DNA from 4 places in the Paenibacillus sp. JL3B1040 genome. Region 1 is predicted to be linked to each of the others. Evidence: riboswitches for the same ligand, from Rfam matches in the RefSeq annotation. Region 1 holds a riboswitch; each other region holds the start of a gene.
The links. Region 1 has a riboswitch for cyclic di-AMP ahead of ACZF99_RS06520 (KamA family radical SAM protein). Riboswitches for the same ligand answer to the same signal wherever they lie in the genome.
Positions count from the first base shown of each region.

Region 2: it holds a riboswitch for cyclic di-AMP, as region 1 does, so the genes downstream of both, ACZF99_RS20815 (hypothetical protein) here and ACZF99_RS06520 (KamA family radical SAM protein) in region 1, are expected to answer to the same signal.
Region 3: it holds a riboswitch for cyclic di-AMP, as region 1 does, so the genes downstream of both, ehuB (ectoine/hydroxyectoine ABC transporter substrate-binding protein EhuB) here and ACZF99_RS06520 (KamA family radical SAM protein) in region 1, are expected to answer to the same signal.
Region 4: it holds a riboswitch for cyclic di-AMP, as region 1 does, so the genes downstream of both, ACZF99_RS00155 (ubiquitin-like domain-containing protein) here and ACZF99_RS06520 (KamA family radical SAM protein) in region 1, are expected to answer to the same signal.

Region 1 is NZ_CM169317.1:1,484,159-1,487,787, reverse strand. Features, by position in the region: gene ACZF99_RS06525 (methyl-accepting chemotaxis protein) at 1-661, shown strand, start outside; gene ACZF99_RS06520 (KamA family radical SAM protein) at 754-1,905, opposite strand; cyclic di-AMP (ydaO/yuaA leader) riboswitch at 2,065-2,206, opposite strand; gene ACZF99_RS06515 (cobyric acid synthase) at 2,237-3,629, opposite strand, start outside.
Region 2 is NZ_CM169317.1:4,566,181-4,569,809, forward strand. Features, by position in the region: gene kdpA (potassium-transporting ATPase subunit KdpA) at 1-845, opposite strand, end outside; gene kdpF (K(+)-transporting ATPase subunit F) at 897-977, opposite strand; gene ACZF99_RS20815 (hypothetical protein) at 1,078-1,503, opposite strand; cyclic di-AMP (ydaO/yuaA leader) riboswitch at 1,675-1,857, opposite strand; gene ACZF99_RS20820 (hypothetical protein) at 2,139-2,570, shown strand; gene ACZF99_RS20825 (DUF4274 domain-containing protein) at 2,674-3,629, shown strand, end outside.
Region 3 is NZ_CM169317.1:2,706,662-2,710,290, reverse strand. Features, by position in the region: gene ehuD (ectoine/hydroxyectoine ABC transporter permease subunit EhuD) at 1-466, opposite strand, end outside; gene ehuC (ectoine/hydroxyectoine ABC transporter permease subunit EhuC) at 470-1,123, opposite strand; gene ehuB (ectoine/hydroxyectoine ABC transporter substrate-binding protein EhuB) at 1,125-2,033, opposite strand; cyclic di-AMP (ydaO/yuaA leader) riboswitch at 2,253-2,393, opposite strand; gene ACZF99_RS12120 (spore coat protein) at 2,462-3,052, opposite strand; gene ACZF99_RS12115 (manganese catalase family protein) at 3,106-3,629, opposite strand, start outside.
Region 4 is NZ_CM169317.1:32,130-35,758, reverse strand. Features, by position in the region: gene rnmV (ribonuclease M5) at 1-332, opposite strand, end outside; gene ACZF99_RS00155 (ubiquitin-like domain-containing protein) at 504-1,640, opposite strand; cyclic di-AMP (ydaO/yuaA leader) riboswitch at 2,088-2,297, opposite strand; gene ACZF99_RS00150 (TatD family hydrolase) at 2,507-3,283, opposite strand; gene ACZF99_RS00145 (HD domain-containing protein) at 3,298-3,629, opposite strand, start outside.

The DNA.
Region 1 (3,629 bases):
GAATACGTTGGCGCAGACGGCCGTCATGCAAATGCAGCAGGTGGAGGAGGCGGCCCACCGGACACTCGAGCATATTCGCACGTTGAACGACCGCTCGGAATCGATTTCGAGCGTCGTAGGAACCATTACGGAAATTACGAAACAGATCAATATCTTAGCGCTGAACGCGGCGATCGAAGCCGCACGGGCCGGCGAGCACGGCAAAGGGTTCGCCGTCGTCGCCGAGGAAGTCCGCAAGCTGGCCGAGCAATCCCGCTTGGCGATGGAAGAGATTGGCGAGAATCTGCTCGGCATCCGGGAGGAATCGGAAAACTCCGTCAGCGCGATGCAGCGGGCTAGCGAGGAAATCGTCTCCGGAACTGAGCGGGTGAAACAAGCCGGCCAAGCGTTCGAACAATTGACGGAGCTCATTCAGAACGTCAACTTGACGATACAATCCGTCTCGGCTTCGACACAGGAGGTGTCCGCCGGTACCGAGGAAGTGACCGCTTCCGTCGAAGAGTCGGCCAACATTACCGCCAAATCCCTGGCCAATATGGAGCAAATCGCCAACTATTCGCAGCAGCAGCTCAGCGAAATGGAAAGCCACGCCCGTACGGTGCGTTCGCTGCACGAGCAAGCGCTGTCGCTGCAGGAATCGATGGCGAAATTCCGGATTTAGACCGCAGCAGGCCGCACCGAACTGAAAAAATAACGTACCCTGACTGCCTTCCCCCCCTTATGCGGGGGCCGGCGGTCAGGGTACGTTTGTTTTTAACCGGTAAAGGACATTTCGTTCGCGGAAACAGCTTCGTCCGGCTGCTTCTCCGGCTGCTTCCAATAGGCCTCGTTGCCCGGCAGATCATCGAACCAGGCCGCCTCGTCCGGGCAAGGCAAGATCATGAATTTACCGTATTCATTATCCCGTGACTGATGATATTTGAGATAAGCCTGACCGTCTTCGATCGCCAAGATTTCGATCTTCCCCGACGAATGGCTCATCGACAGGCGTACGCGCTTGCCAAGCCCCGATGTGCGGGCTTTCGCTTCCTCAACCAGCTGATACGCACGTTTGAGAGGAATGACGAAATCGGCATTTCCGGCAACCGGCCGGTTGATAAAGAAGTAGTAAGGGGTGACGCCGGCCCAGGATAACCGGTCCAGCAATTCGCCAAGCACGGCCGCATCGTCGTTGATGCCTTTGAGAATCGGCGTTTGATTGACCACGATCGCCCCGGCGTCGTGCAAGGCCTGAAAGCCTCGTTTCGCCTCGGGGGTTATTTCGCGCGGATGATTGATATGCGCCATGACATAAATGCGTTGATCTACGGTGGAGAATTCTCTGATCAGATCCAGCAGCTCCGGATCCTCGTAGATGCGCATCGGATTGAAGACAGGGATTTTGGAGCCGAGCCGGATGATTTTCACATGTTCGATCGCCCGCAGCTGTTCAAGAATGGAACGAAGCTTTTTCGTGGCCAGAATTAAGCTGTCGCCGCCGGTCAGCAAGACGTTGTTGATCTCCGGATGCTGAGCAATGTACTCGATGCCGGGGGTCACGTCCGACATGGCCTCCTTCACATCGTTGCGGAACAGCCGTTTGCGGAAGCAATAGCGGCAATAGGAACCGCAAACCTCGGATACGATCAGCAGCGCGGTCGTCCGGTATTTGTGCTGGCAGCCGGGAACCGCGTAGTTGACGGCCTCGTCGGAAGCATCCCAACGCCCGTATTCCTTCAGTTCCCCCGTATTCGGAATCACCAGCTTGCGGATCGGGTCCTCCGGATCGTTCCAATCGATCAACTTCAGGTAGTAATCATTTACCCGAAAGACGAATTTGTCCGTAATCGGTTTCAATTCCCGCCGCTCCTGTTCGGACAACTCGCTCACCTTGGCGATATCGGTGATATACTTCGGATTTGCCATAACCATCTCCTCCTTTAGAATGATCGATGCGCAAAGAAGAAGCAGGGAACCTTGCAGTGAAAGCGAGTACTCCGCCGAATGCTCGGCTCAAAGGTCTTGACGAACACAAAAAGACCCCGCTCTAACGACAGGGTCATTGGTTGATGACTGAAATTATAAACATGACCCATCCACTGCAAACGAGGTTAGCTGACGGGCTCGGGAAAGATGGTTCCCTACGTAAAACCAGCAACGATTCGCCCCAAAAATTGGTTCCCCCGCTTTTCGACCTTACTCATCGAAAATTAAGCGTACTATTATGCTACCTTACATTCGCCCGATTTGTCAAAGCTTAACTCTCGGGATCCGGGCTAATTCCGGCAATTTGGTAGATCAGGTCCATCCGAAAATGGCTGCGGACATGATCGGCCAGCCGATCAAAGGCTTCCTCCTTGCGCGACGAAGAGGTAAAGGTGGAGCCCAAGGGTTCCCGCCCTTTACCGGCTCGCAGCCCGTCCAGCCAGGCACGGCGCCAGGCATCGTTATGGAATAACCCGTGCAGGTACGTTCCGAACACTCTCCCGTCGGGGCGGGCTGCGCCTTCCGAATGCGGTGCGGCTGCCCCATCTTCCCCCGGATCGTCGGCTTGAAGCAGGAACAGGGGGCTGATGTCCCGAAGCCGCTGGGTTGAACCGGCATGGATCTCATAACCTTCGATGGCCATCCGGCTGACCGAGGTATGCAGCGGTACGGGCTGGCCATCTTGGATTTGGCCATGCACGCGGAGCGTCTTCTTGCCCGGAAGAAAAGTCGTCGACAAGGGCAACAGGCCTAAACCCAGCGCCGACCTTGGTTGGGCGGCTTCTACCGCTTGGGGATCGTGCAATTCTTCCCCCAACATTTGGTAACCGCCGCAGATGCCGACAAGCTGGATGTGCGTTTCCTCCTCGATCAGGCTGCGAATGGCTCCCTCCAGCCCTTGCCTCCGCAGGTATTCCAAATCCCCGATCGTATCCTTCGTCCCCGGCAAAATCACGGCATCCGGGCGCCCGAGCTCCGATCGCTTGCTCACGTAACGGAGCGACACGTCCGGTTCGGCGGCCAAAGGATCAAAATCGGTAAAATTGGATATGCGCGGGTAACGTATGACCGCAATGTCCAGCTCCTTCTCGATCCCCACCCCCGGGCCGGATGCGTAGGTATCCAGAATGACGGAATCCTCCGCTTCAATCTCCAAATCCGGCAGAAATGGAAGCACGCCCATAACGGGAATGCCGGTCCGCCGCTCCAGCCAATCCAGCCCGGGCTGCAGCAGGGACAGGTCGCCGCGGAACTTGTTGATGATGAACCCTTTGACCCGGGCCCGTTCCTGCGGCTCCAGCAGCTCCAGCGTGCCGACGAGAAAGGCGAACACGCCGCCGCGATCAATATCAGCCGCTAGAATAACCGGAGCGTCCGCCCATTCGGCCAGATTCATGTTGACGATATCGCGTTGCTTCAGGTTGATTTCCGCCGGGCTCCCGGCCCCCTCCATGACGACGATACCGTGCTTCGCACGGAGTCTCCCGAGCGCTTCCATCACCAGCGGCTTGGCTTGGGGCAGAAATTCCTCCCGATAACTGGACGCGCTGAGATGTTGGTATGGACGCCCATGAACGACGATCTGCGAATGCATGTCCCCGGTCGGCTTAATCAGTACCGGATTCATGTCGGTGGTGGCGGCGATGCCGCAAGCTTCCGCCTGG
Region 2 (3,629 bases), 2.7 Mb from region 1:
ATCATCAGCATCGACACGAACAAAACGCGACCCTGTTTGGTGTTTCCAACCATTTTCCCATAGGTGAAAGGAAGGGATGTGGTGATGAGCATCATCAGCAAAATTTGCAGCAGGTTGCTGATTCCGCCCGGGTTTTCAAACGGATGGGCCGAGTTGACGCCGAAAAATCCGCCGCCGTTGTTCCCCAGCTCTTTGATCGACAGGAACGAAGCGACCGGTCCCCGGGCGATATGCTGCTCCGCCCCCTCCAGGGTATGGGCCACCGCGGACGGCTCGAGGGTTTGAGGAACTCCCGCAGCCACGAAAATCAAAGCCGATACCAAGGCGACAGGCAGAAAAATCCGCGTAATCGAACGGATCAAGTCGACGAAGAAATTGCCGAGCGGCTTGCCGGCCAGCCCGCGAATAAACGCGATGGCCGCAGCCAACGCCGAGGCCGGCGCCGTAAACATCAGGAATACGATCGCGATCATCTGCGAAAGATAGGACAGGCCGCTTTCCCCGCTATAATGCTGCAAATTCGTATTCGTCATAAAGCTGATCGCCGTATTGAAGGCCAGCGTCGGCTCCATGTTCGGCACTCCGCTTGGATTCAACGGCAGGAAATGCTGTACCCGGAAAATCATATAGACGATGAGAATCATCCCTGCATTACTGAGCACGATGGACAAGGCGTATTGTTTCCAGGTTTGATTTTCCTGGCGTATGCCGCTCATTTTGTAAATGACCTTTTCCAAAGGTCCAAACCACCGGTCCAAACCGTTATTGCTATAATCGAAAGCCTTCGCCAAATACAAACCCGCCGGTTTGGCGATGAGAACGACAAGCCCCAGCGTCACGATCATGGCGATCCAACTATAGATAGTCACGTCTTATCCCTCCGAACGACAACGTTTTTAAAATTTTTCCGGATGAAGCAGCGCATAACCCAGGTAAACGAACATCGCGGCAATCATGATACCAAGCACCCACATCATCGTTCTCCACTACCTTCCGAAATCGCTTTGGACGCCCACGAAACCAGACCAATCATCATCAAGGTTAAGAGGATCAAAATGCCCAACATATAAATATCCGTCATTGTCCGTATGCCCCTCCTTTTTTCTCTTTTTGCAAAATAAACGAGACGTCTTTCCCTTTCGTATAAATTACGAAGTCCGCTCCCAGCCCTTTGTAGACCGCGCCCGGGTTTATTCTTTGCGTGATGATGTAGATTGCCTTTGAAGTCCACGGGCGGCAGAATTGCAAATACCGGCAAGTCAATGTCAGCGATTCCTCGAAAATATACACGGGTCCGATGGAGATTTCCGGTACCATTTGATTTTTGCGCTTTGTTGTATCCACCAGAACGACATGCTCTATTCCCCGCTCCATAGCCTCTTTGCGGCTTTTGGAGTTGTTGACCATCAGCGCAAACGGGATGCCGCGGAATTTCATAGATTTGATAAAATCGGCGGCCAAGGCATTCGGGGCCGTCACAAGCGCATATTCGAGCTTGCACATCTCTGTTCTTTTCCTCCTAAACTCTCCTGAATTAGCCATCAAAAAAACTTCAGTTTGTGAAATTATTGTAAATTTCCTACTCTTTTGTTAATGTAAGCAATCCGCATTCTTTCATTAAAGAGCATAATAAAGCCACAGAGGATTTCCCTGTGGCCTATGATCACAAGCTCACCATCCTCTCTCCCAACGCTGACGAGGTTAGCTGTCGGATTCGGGCGGTGAGAGTCGCCCTACCCTTGCGGCAAGCGCTGCTGCCGCAAGGGATTCACCCCGGACCGTTCCGCCGACTCTCACATCGGCACCGGTCGTTTGGGTCCCCCGTTTTCCGGATCGGAAATTAAGCGATACAGAATGTTCTATTGGATTCATTTCATGAGACGAATATTACGCTTACGGCAAATCTTTGTAAAGCAAAGCCGAATGCAAAAAAGAGATGAAAAACAAATTGTTTCCGGCATGTTTAGCGTTTCAAAGGACAAAAGAATCCTTTCTCGACGATTTGCTCCCTCGCAGACCCTTACTTGAAGGTTTGCCTAAGGCTTGTCGTTCGAGCAATAATTAATCTCTTTGCCCTAGCTAAAGTACAAAATGCAATTGATTATTTCTGGGGATGGATTGAAAATAAAGAAGATTGAATGACGGTTCTGTCGCTTATGAGCGAAACAGAGCTAGAACAGCTCGGGCGGGAAATGCTGGAGGCGGAAAAGGATTCAACCCGTGTGTTGGATTACCAAGTCATCGGACCAAATTCCAAGAAAACACCCGCAAGGTTTCTCCTTTCCCCCAGCTACGCCTGCCTGTGGGGCGGCTATCCTCTGGTTATTTTAGTGCGCCTTTCCGATGTCGCGAAAATTCACGCGGAGGAGGAGGGCAAAACAGCGGTCACACATGGAGCAAAAAACACCACCTATCGCAGCTTTCATCTGCATACCATCCTCTTTTACTACAAGAACTCAGAGCAGGATGGGGACAACGGCATGGTTTTTTTTGACAAAGCGATTCGGGACAAGGTGTTTGAGATGCTTCAAACTCAGTGTTTTGGCGCAGCAAGGAACCCCGGATCTTAACCCTGCTTTCTGGCCGTTGTGATATCACAGCTTCTCCATGCCCGCCGAACAAAATGTATGATGCAGACATGGGTACAATCATCTTACACAAGGAGTTTTTCATATGAAGAAGGATCGAAACACCTCGCAGAATGGGGAGAACCCTGAAAACAGGACGGATTTTCAAGACTTGCTTACGCGTGCAAACGGCAATGATTTGCAGGCGCAGCATGAACTGGCTCTGTGTTATTATGCCGGTGACGGTACAAATCAGAATTATGAATATGCTGCCCATTGGTTTACCCGCGCTGCAAACATGGGACATATAATAGCGCAATACCATCTCGGAGTTTGTTATGAAAACGGCTTTGGTGTGGAGCAGGATTTACGGCATGCGGCAGAGCTTTACCGCGCAGGCGGCAAGAACGGCGATACGGAAGCTCGAGAGAACCTGTGTCGCATGGCGGAAAGCGGGTTTGTGTTCGCACAGCTCCAGATGGGGCGTGCATTGTATCATGGGCATACCGAGGAGGAGGACAAACAGCAGGAAAACGCCCAGGCTGCCCTATGGTTCCAGCGTGCGGCGGAGCAGGGAGATGCCGAAGCACAGTACCTGCTTGGGCGCCTGCATTATGAAACCGGCAAAGAGCCGGACAGCCTGCAAACGGCGGTGCAGTGGTTTGAAAAATCTGCCGAACAGAACCATTTGGAGGGGCTTCGGAATCTGGCCTTATGTTATGCCTTTGGGGACGGAGTGAAAAGCAGCAAAAGCAAATCACAGGAGCTTTACCGCCGTGCATTCCCCATTTGTTTGGAACTGGCCGAGCAGGGCGATTCGTCAGCAATTGCGTTGATGGCAAAATCTTATTGGCTTGGCCAAGGTGTAAAACGCGATTACGCCTTGGCTGCGCAATGGTATGAAAAATCTGCGGCATTCGGAAATTTAGAGGCCATGTGCCGCCTTGGCGAATTCTACGAACGCGGACAGGGCGTACCCAAGGATGCTGCAATCTCCGCAGAGTGGTACCGCAAGGCTGCAAACAGCGGCAGTCCATACGGACTATACAAGCTCGCATTTTT
Region 3 (3,629 bases), 1.2 Mb from region 1:
TCACAATCAGGTAATTCCCAAGAACTGGAATGATTGGCGGAATAGCTTGCGGAAGTATCACCGAACGCCAGGTATCTACCTTGGAATAATTCAGCGCTACGGCCGCCTCCCATTGACCTCTGGGAACGGCATCAATTCCTGAGCGATAAACCTCGGATAAATAAGTACTATAGTGCAACCCTAATCCTAGAATTCCGGCATAGAAAGCCGGTAATGAAATGCCGGCCATCATCGGCAAGCTGTAATAAATAAAGAACACCTGAACCAACAACGGCGTGTTCCGGATAAATCCATTGAATCCCTTTGCCGCCATACGTAGCCCGACAAATCTCGAACGCATGGCGAGAGCCAGCAGCAATCCACCGATCAATGCAGTCAAGAATCCCAAAAGCGTAGCTACTATGGTCATTCTGAGAGCAACGAGAAGCTCCGGAAGGATTTCAAAGGCGTACTGCCAATCCCACATCCGTCACATCCTCCCTTCGGACCATTTGCGCTCCCAAATCCGGATGCCGAAGGAGACGATAGAAGCGATCGCCAGATACATAAGCAGCAGCAGGAACAAAATCTCCGATGTCCAGGAAATATAGTTGTTGCGGAGAACCATTGCCTGGTAAGTGAGATCCGCCATAGTGATGAAGTAAACCAGTGACGTGGATTTGATTAATTCAACAAGCAAATTGCCAAAGGGAGGAAGCATTCTTAATGCAGCCTGCGGCAAAATAATGTGAGTCATCCTTTGCCATGGTTTCATGTTTAAAACAATCGACGCTTCCCATTGGCCTTTCGGCACGGCCAATATGGCGCTACGTACAACCTCAGAGCCGTAAGCTCCAAAGTTCAATCCCACCGCTAATATGGCCGCGAGCAATTTGGGAAGCTCCAGACCGGCGAATGGCAGTGCAAAATACAGCCAGAACAACTGAACGAGTAAGGACGTCCCTCGGAAAACCTCCACATAAATTGAGGAGAGCCAACGAATCGGGCGAAGGCGGGATAAGCACATCAAGCCCGAGACGAAGGCGGCGATGACCGCCAATAATGCCGCAAACAAGGCGACAGTAACGGTGGTTTTCGCTCCTTCCAGCAAGGTGGGAATAAAGTCGATCCAGGACTCTGGCATATCATGCCCCGCAAAGCTCGGCAGCCGTCATGTCCCCGGGTAATTCCTGCTCCGTGAATCCGAATTGCTGCAGGATATCCAGCAGTTCGCCCGATTCCTTCATCTTGGTCAATTCCGCATTATAGGCTTCCTGAAATTCTTTGTCTGCCAAACGAAACGCCGTAGCGCCGTACCCGCGTACACTTTGTCCATCAATAACCGGTTGCGAAAAATCGTTGACCCTCTCGATGTCCTTGTCCCCGGCGGATTCAAGCATCGCTTGCAGCGAAGGCCCCGTCATTGTGATCGCCTCCACGCGTCCGGATTGGAGGGCGCTGATCGCAGACGCCTGGTCCGGAACTTGAATAATCCGATCATCCGGGACACCGGATTTTTGCAGATATCCGATTTCCACCGCGCCTGTCATAACGGCAACGCGAGCCTTCTCATTATTCGCGATGTCTTCATAGCTACCAAGACGAAGAGGATTCCCTTGTTTTACGGCAATCGCTTCGCCGATACTATACTCCGGGTTGGCGAACAATACGGCCTCGCACCTTTCCGGGTTCACGAACATTCCCGCGGTAATCAGATCGAATCGATTGGCCTGCAACCCGGCGATTAAGGAGCCAAATTCGGTCAACTCGCCTTTCATCTCGTTAACGCCCAGCCTTTTGAGGATCACCCGGGCGATTTCCACCGCTTCGCCGGTTAGTTCTCCGTTAGCGTCTTTGTAGGCATAGGGTTTCTCATTCGCGAATCCAACCGTAATGGACCCGGTTCGAATTGCCTCGGCCAGCGTCCCTTCAGCTTCGGAATCGGTGTTTGTGCCCCCGTTGCCCGAATTAGCGGTTGGTCCCGGATTACAAGCGGTTAGCGAGACCGTTACAAGCAATGAAATTAACAACCATGATACTTTTCTCAACCCCATTCACAGCCTTTCATTCTCATTTTTTTCATCGGTTTAGTAGGTTTAAATTCAAACTCTATTCCGAATGCCTGACTCCCCCTTTCATTTTTCAATCCGGAGTCCAAAAAAGAGACCCCTCGCCTAGGGGAAAGCATAGCTCCGCCAGCAGGGGTCCGCACAAAAAAATAGAAAACGGCCCTTATATAAGGGCCATTGGAAGTTTGCGTAAAGTTGCGTGAAACTAGACCCATCCACTGCTGACGAGGTTAGCTGACGGACTCGGGTAAGATGGTACCCTACAATCGTTAAAGAATGATTCGCCCCAAAAAACTGGTTCCCCCGCTTTCCAGCCATGAACTGGAAACTAAGCGTGTGTTTATCGTAAAGGCTATTCCAGACAATGTCAACCCATTATCTGCAATTTCACATTTTAACTTTCAAAATAATGATCAAACAGGGTTGTTTGCGTAACTTGTCGGAGATCCGTATTGATAAAGCGACGCCATTCGCGATACGTCGGATTGCGGCATTGCCGGAACCTCGTAATACCCGCGTTCGTTCATAAACTGAAATGCTTCATATGCCATTTGTTGGCAGTTGTTGGCGCACATGACGTGGAGTGCACGTACATCCGGGTCCACGCATTCGGCCGCCCATAACATACCGACCGCCGAGCCTGTTTTGTGAGAATTTAAAATTAGCGTCGCCATGGTCATATCGCTTAACTGCTGGACGTTCAAGGACGGAGCCGGAATCGAATGCGGGTGCTGGAAACCAACATGGGGCGTCTGTTGAAGGTTGAACCGGCGAGCCGCGGTGGTGCTTGGAGACACGTCCACCCCTTTGTACTGCATTAAACGGATCGCTTGGTGATAAGCCCCATCCATCATTTGGATATGGCGTTGCAGCATTGTTCTAAAAGCCTGATCATTCGTCATTCCGGCGAATAGCGCATGAAGCTCAATATCCGCAGTCAATTTCCGAAGCAATTCGTTCGTTTCCAGAAATTCATGAGCTCCCCAATTTTTCATGTTGTCCATCGTTCCTTTCTAATCTCGAATGGAGTTAACCCGCTTACTTTTAGGATCGTTATTTACCTTACGTCAACGGGATTATGGGACGTCGGAGGTGTTCCGTGTACATATAATGGAGGCGGCAACAATACTGGCTTTTGCCCCATGGCTTCCGGATGGGTAATATACTCGAATTCGCCTTGTCCATCCATGCTGGTCCCTTGTGCCCAGCGTCCTTGCTTGCTTTCTTCCCCGGAAGAAAAGTTCATGAAGGAGTAAGAAACTTGATGTTTCTCCAACCCCTGCGGGAACGTACTAGGGACAATCGGCTTCTGGTTTTTCTCTAGTTCTTCAATCGCGGCCATCCATTGATTTTGATGCATCGTATCCCGGGCAATCAGAAAAGATAACATGTCACGAACGCCACGATCCGCCGTCATTTCGTACAAACGGCAAACCTGCAAACGGCCTTGGGACTCCGCATTCAGATTGGCCCGAAAATCGGCAAGCAAATTGCCGCTGGCTATGGTGTAACGGGAGTTCCAAGGGTATCCTACGCTATCCGTCGGGGTCGCACCCAATCCGGAGACGATGACATGCTGTG
Region 4 (3,629 bases), 1.5 Mb from region 1:
GCTTCGCTGCGCACCCGGGACAACGCCGTGCGGATCGCCTCCGGAGAAGCGTTCTCCACGCCGATATCGCCCCGCTTCGTGGCCTCCGCCTCGGGCAAAAAAGCATGCTTGCAGCCCGGCACCCGCGCCGCCACGATTTTGCGGATCCGCTCCCCGGCATGGTCCGGATCGGTAAATATAATAACGCCCCGGCGCTCCTGCGCCAAAGCGATCTTCTTCAGCGTCGTTTCGCCGATGGCCGAACCGCCGGTCTCAATCGTATCCGCCTCCACGGCGCGCTTGATTGCCACGGTGTCATCCCGGCCCTCCACCACGATGACCTCTTTGATCATGGTATCCATCTTCCCTTCGCTCTAACTTCTCGTGATCAAAAGACGACTTTTTGAACTGCCTCTAAGAATAACAAAAAGAAGAGGATAACATCCTCTTCTAATCCACTGTCTTATTCATCATCCTAATACTATCTCATTCCCTCCGCATTGTAAAACGGAGAGACGCAGGGCTTAGTTCAACTCCGGCTTCGTCGGACCAATCACGTATACGGTGCGGCCCTTCTTGCGGCCGAAGTTCTTCGCCGTTTTCAGGGAATCGAAATAAACGTCCATCTTATTGCCTTCAATGGCCCCGCCGGTATCCTCCGCTTTGCGGAAGCCGATCCCCTCGATGTATACCCACCAACCGAGCGGAACGACGTCCTTATCGACTGCAATCGTTCTGCCTTCGGTCACGCGGGTACCGGAGGCCGTACGGGTGCCGATTCCGTCTTCTTCCGCCGAATAGGCGGTTAACGTAACGTTTTTGAGTATCTTTTTATATTCAAAAGAGACGCCGCCTTTGGTTGTCAACCCGCTAATATTCACCGTATTCGCGGTGCGGTTGATGCTGGCCGACAGAACGGCGGTAGGTTTCTTCGTGCCGACGGCAACCACTTTCGGCTGGACCTTCTTGGAGACCTCCTTGCCGAGCCATCGCTTCGCCACGAACTTTCCGTCCTCGTATGTTTTCTCGATGTTGTGAATGACCAAACCGGCACTGCCTTGCTGAATGACCTTCGTCGTGCCCTTCAGCAAATTGGCGTCCGACGTTTTGACCACGCTGAAAGGCACGGCCTCCTTCGTCTGCACCGTATGCTTGCTTACCCGAACCACCTTGACGTTCAGGTTCGCGGTAACTTTGCTGTCCAATGTCGGAGTAACCTTGTCATGCGGGTTCAAAGTGACGCCGAGCTCGGACAATACGCCCTCTACTTGCTTTTGCGTCGTGAAGTGGACTTTCTTCGTGCCGTCCACGATCACGTTCACCGGCATTGCGCGTACAATGACAATGCGGTCGCCGTTCTTAAGCGAGCTGTCCAGCGGAAGCGATACGGAATCCTTCGCGCTGAGCTTGATCGATTGTTCCTCCAGCAGATGAGCTACGCTGGATTGGGTTGTTTCCACCGATTGGACGTTGCCGTCCACGATCAAGGACACTTCTTTATGATCCTGGCCAAACAGCCAGATTAGGATGATGATGATTACCGCGATGGTCAGAACGCCGACGAGCGCTACCTGACGTAAATTCTCATGCTTCCATCGCATTGCGTAAGACATGCTGGATGAGCGTGATTCATGGGTCTCCCCTTTGCGGAAAATGCCCATTTCTTCCGTCCTCCTTCATAGTCCCGCCGTCTAGGTCGATGCATGATAACGATTGACGCGACTACAGTTACTTTTTACAAAACGCGCATCGGCTAGCTTAAGTTTAAATCAAGTCAAAAAGTCAGGTTTTCAGCACCGAGAAGGTTGGATGAAGCTAGGGATTGAGTAGCGCAGCGTAGTTATGGCTACGTGAGCAACGGAAAGCCCGGCTGAATTCAAGATTCGATGTCGAATCAACTTCTTGTGCTGCTTCGTGATCAAAAGATGACTTTTTGACAACCTTAACGCGTTTTGCATCCTGATCCAGTCTCTCTTGCACATGTCACCTCCTGTTTACCAACAGTATGATGACCCTATTACTTTTATTCAAAACAAAAGAAGCCTAAAGAAAGAGTTAGAGGAACTCCTTCGTGGCTTCTTGAATGTCTTGGTGTAATAGCTGCACGAGTGACCTCTCTTATACGCTTACGAGGTTAGCTGTCGGGTTCGGGCGAAAGAGAGCCGCCCTTCCTCGGTTCATTCGCTCATGGCGCAATGACCTCGAATTCACCCCAAAGACCCTGGAAAGAAATCAATTACCGGTGTTAATGGCATGCCGCCACCGCCCCGAATCGGTTCCCCCGTTCTCCGGCGAAGGAGATTCAGCGAGACTGGTTCATGGAACCCAGCATCGAAAGGTTCATTTGTCCATTCCGAACGAACCAAATCGATACTGAAAAAATTCTATCCTGTTTCGATGCAGGTTGTAAAGGACGAATCAACCACGTTTTTTTAAAAAAATGGTTAAAAAAATGTAATGATCTCGTTTTTATCGGTTAAAAAGCATTAATCTTTCCGAAATCCTCTTTTTTTCATCCGATTTGCTCTCAAATCCTCGAGATACCAAATCGTTCCAATGCATTTCGGGTGGTAATTTCGGCGATTTCCTCGAAGGTGACCCCTTTTAGCTCGGCCGCCATTTCCGCCACCAAACGAACATGTGCCGACTCGTTTCTCTTTCCACGATATGGATGCGGCGTTAAATAAGGGGAATCCGTTTCGATCAATAATCGGTCCATCGGTGTCTTCGCTAACACTTCTTTGGGCTGCTTTGCATTTTTAAACGTAATCGGTCCGCCAAACGACAAATGAAATCCCAAATCCAGACACATTTTGGCAATTTCCCAACTGCCGGAGAAGGAGTGCATCACGCCTCCAACCTCGTTGGCTTTCTCCTCGCGGAGGATGCGCACCACGTCCTCATGGGCGTCGCGGTTATGGATGGAAATCGGCATCCCCAAGCTGCGGGCCAGGCCGATTTGTTTGCGAAAGACTTCGTGCTGGACGTCTTTTGGGGACGTGTCCCAATAGTAATCCAAGCCGATTTCCCCGATGGCCACGACCTTCTCGTGCTTGCACAATTCGGCGATCCAGTCCAAATCGCCTTCCTGCATCGTAATCGCATCCTGCGGATGCCAGCCGACGGCGGCATAAATGAAATCGTACGTCTCCGCCAGCTTCATCGTTGACGGGATCGTCTCGCGGTTGAATCCGATGTTGATCATCCGCGTCACCCCTTGTTCCACGGCGCGCGCAATCACTTCTTCACGGTCCGTGTCAAATTGGGGAGCGTCCAAATGCGTATGCGTATCAAATAACATCACGAATCGTCATCCTCCTAGTTCCGTTGCTCAAAAATACGGGCTACCGCCTGGGGCAGCCGGTCCATTACGGCACACAGCTTATTATCCGGATAGTACAAATGCGTTTTGCCCCGCTGCAAGCCGCTGATCGACCGTACAATATCCGATACTTCCGAAATTTCCCGCAGCCGTTCCTGCCGGTCCAACAGTAAAATTTGCTTCTGGCGGACCCCCTCGTCCGGACGGAACACATCATACGGCAGATCGGTCGGAAAATCAATTTCCATGTCGTATTCGGGATGCAGGCCGGCCCGCGAAAAGGCCTCCCGGATCTCCTCCAGCATTTCCAGCTCGGGCGTATCCAATT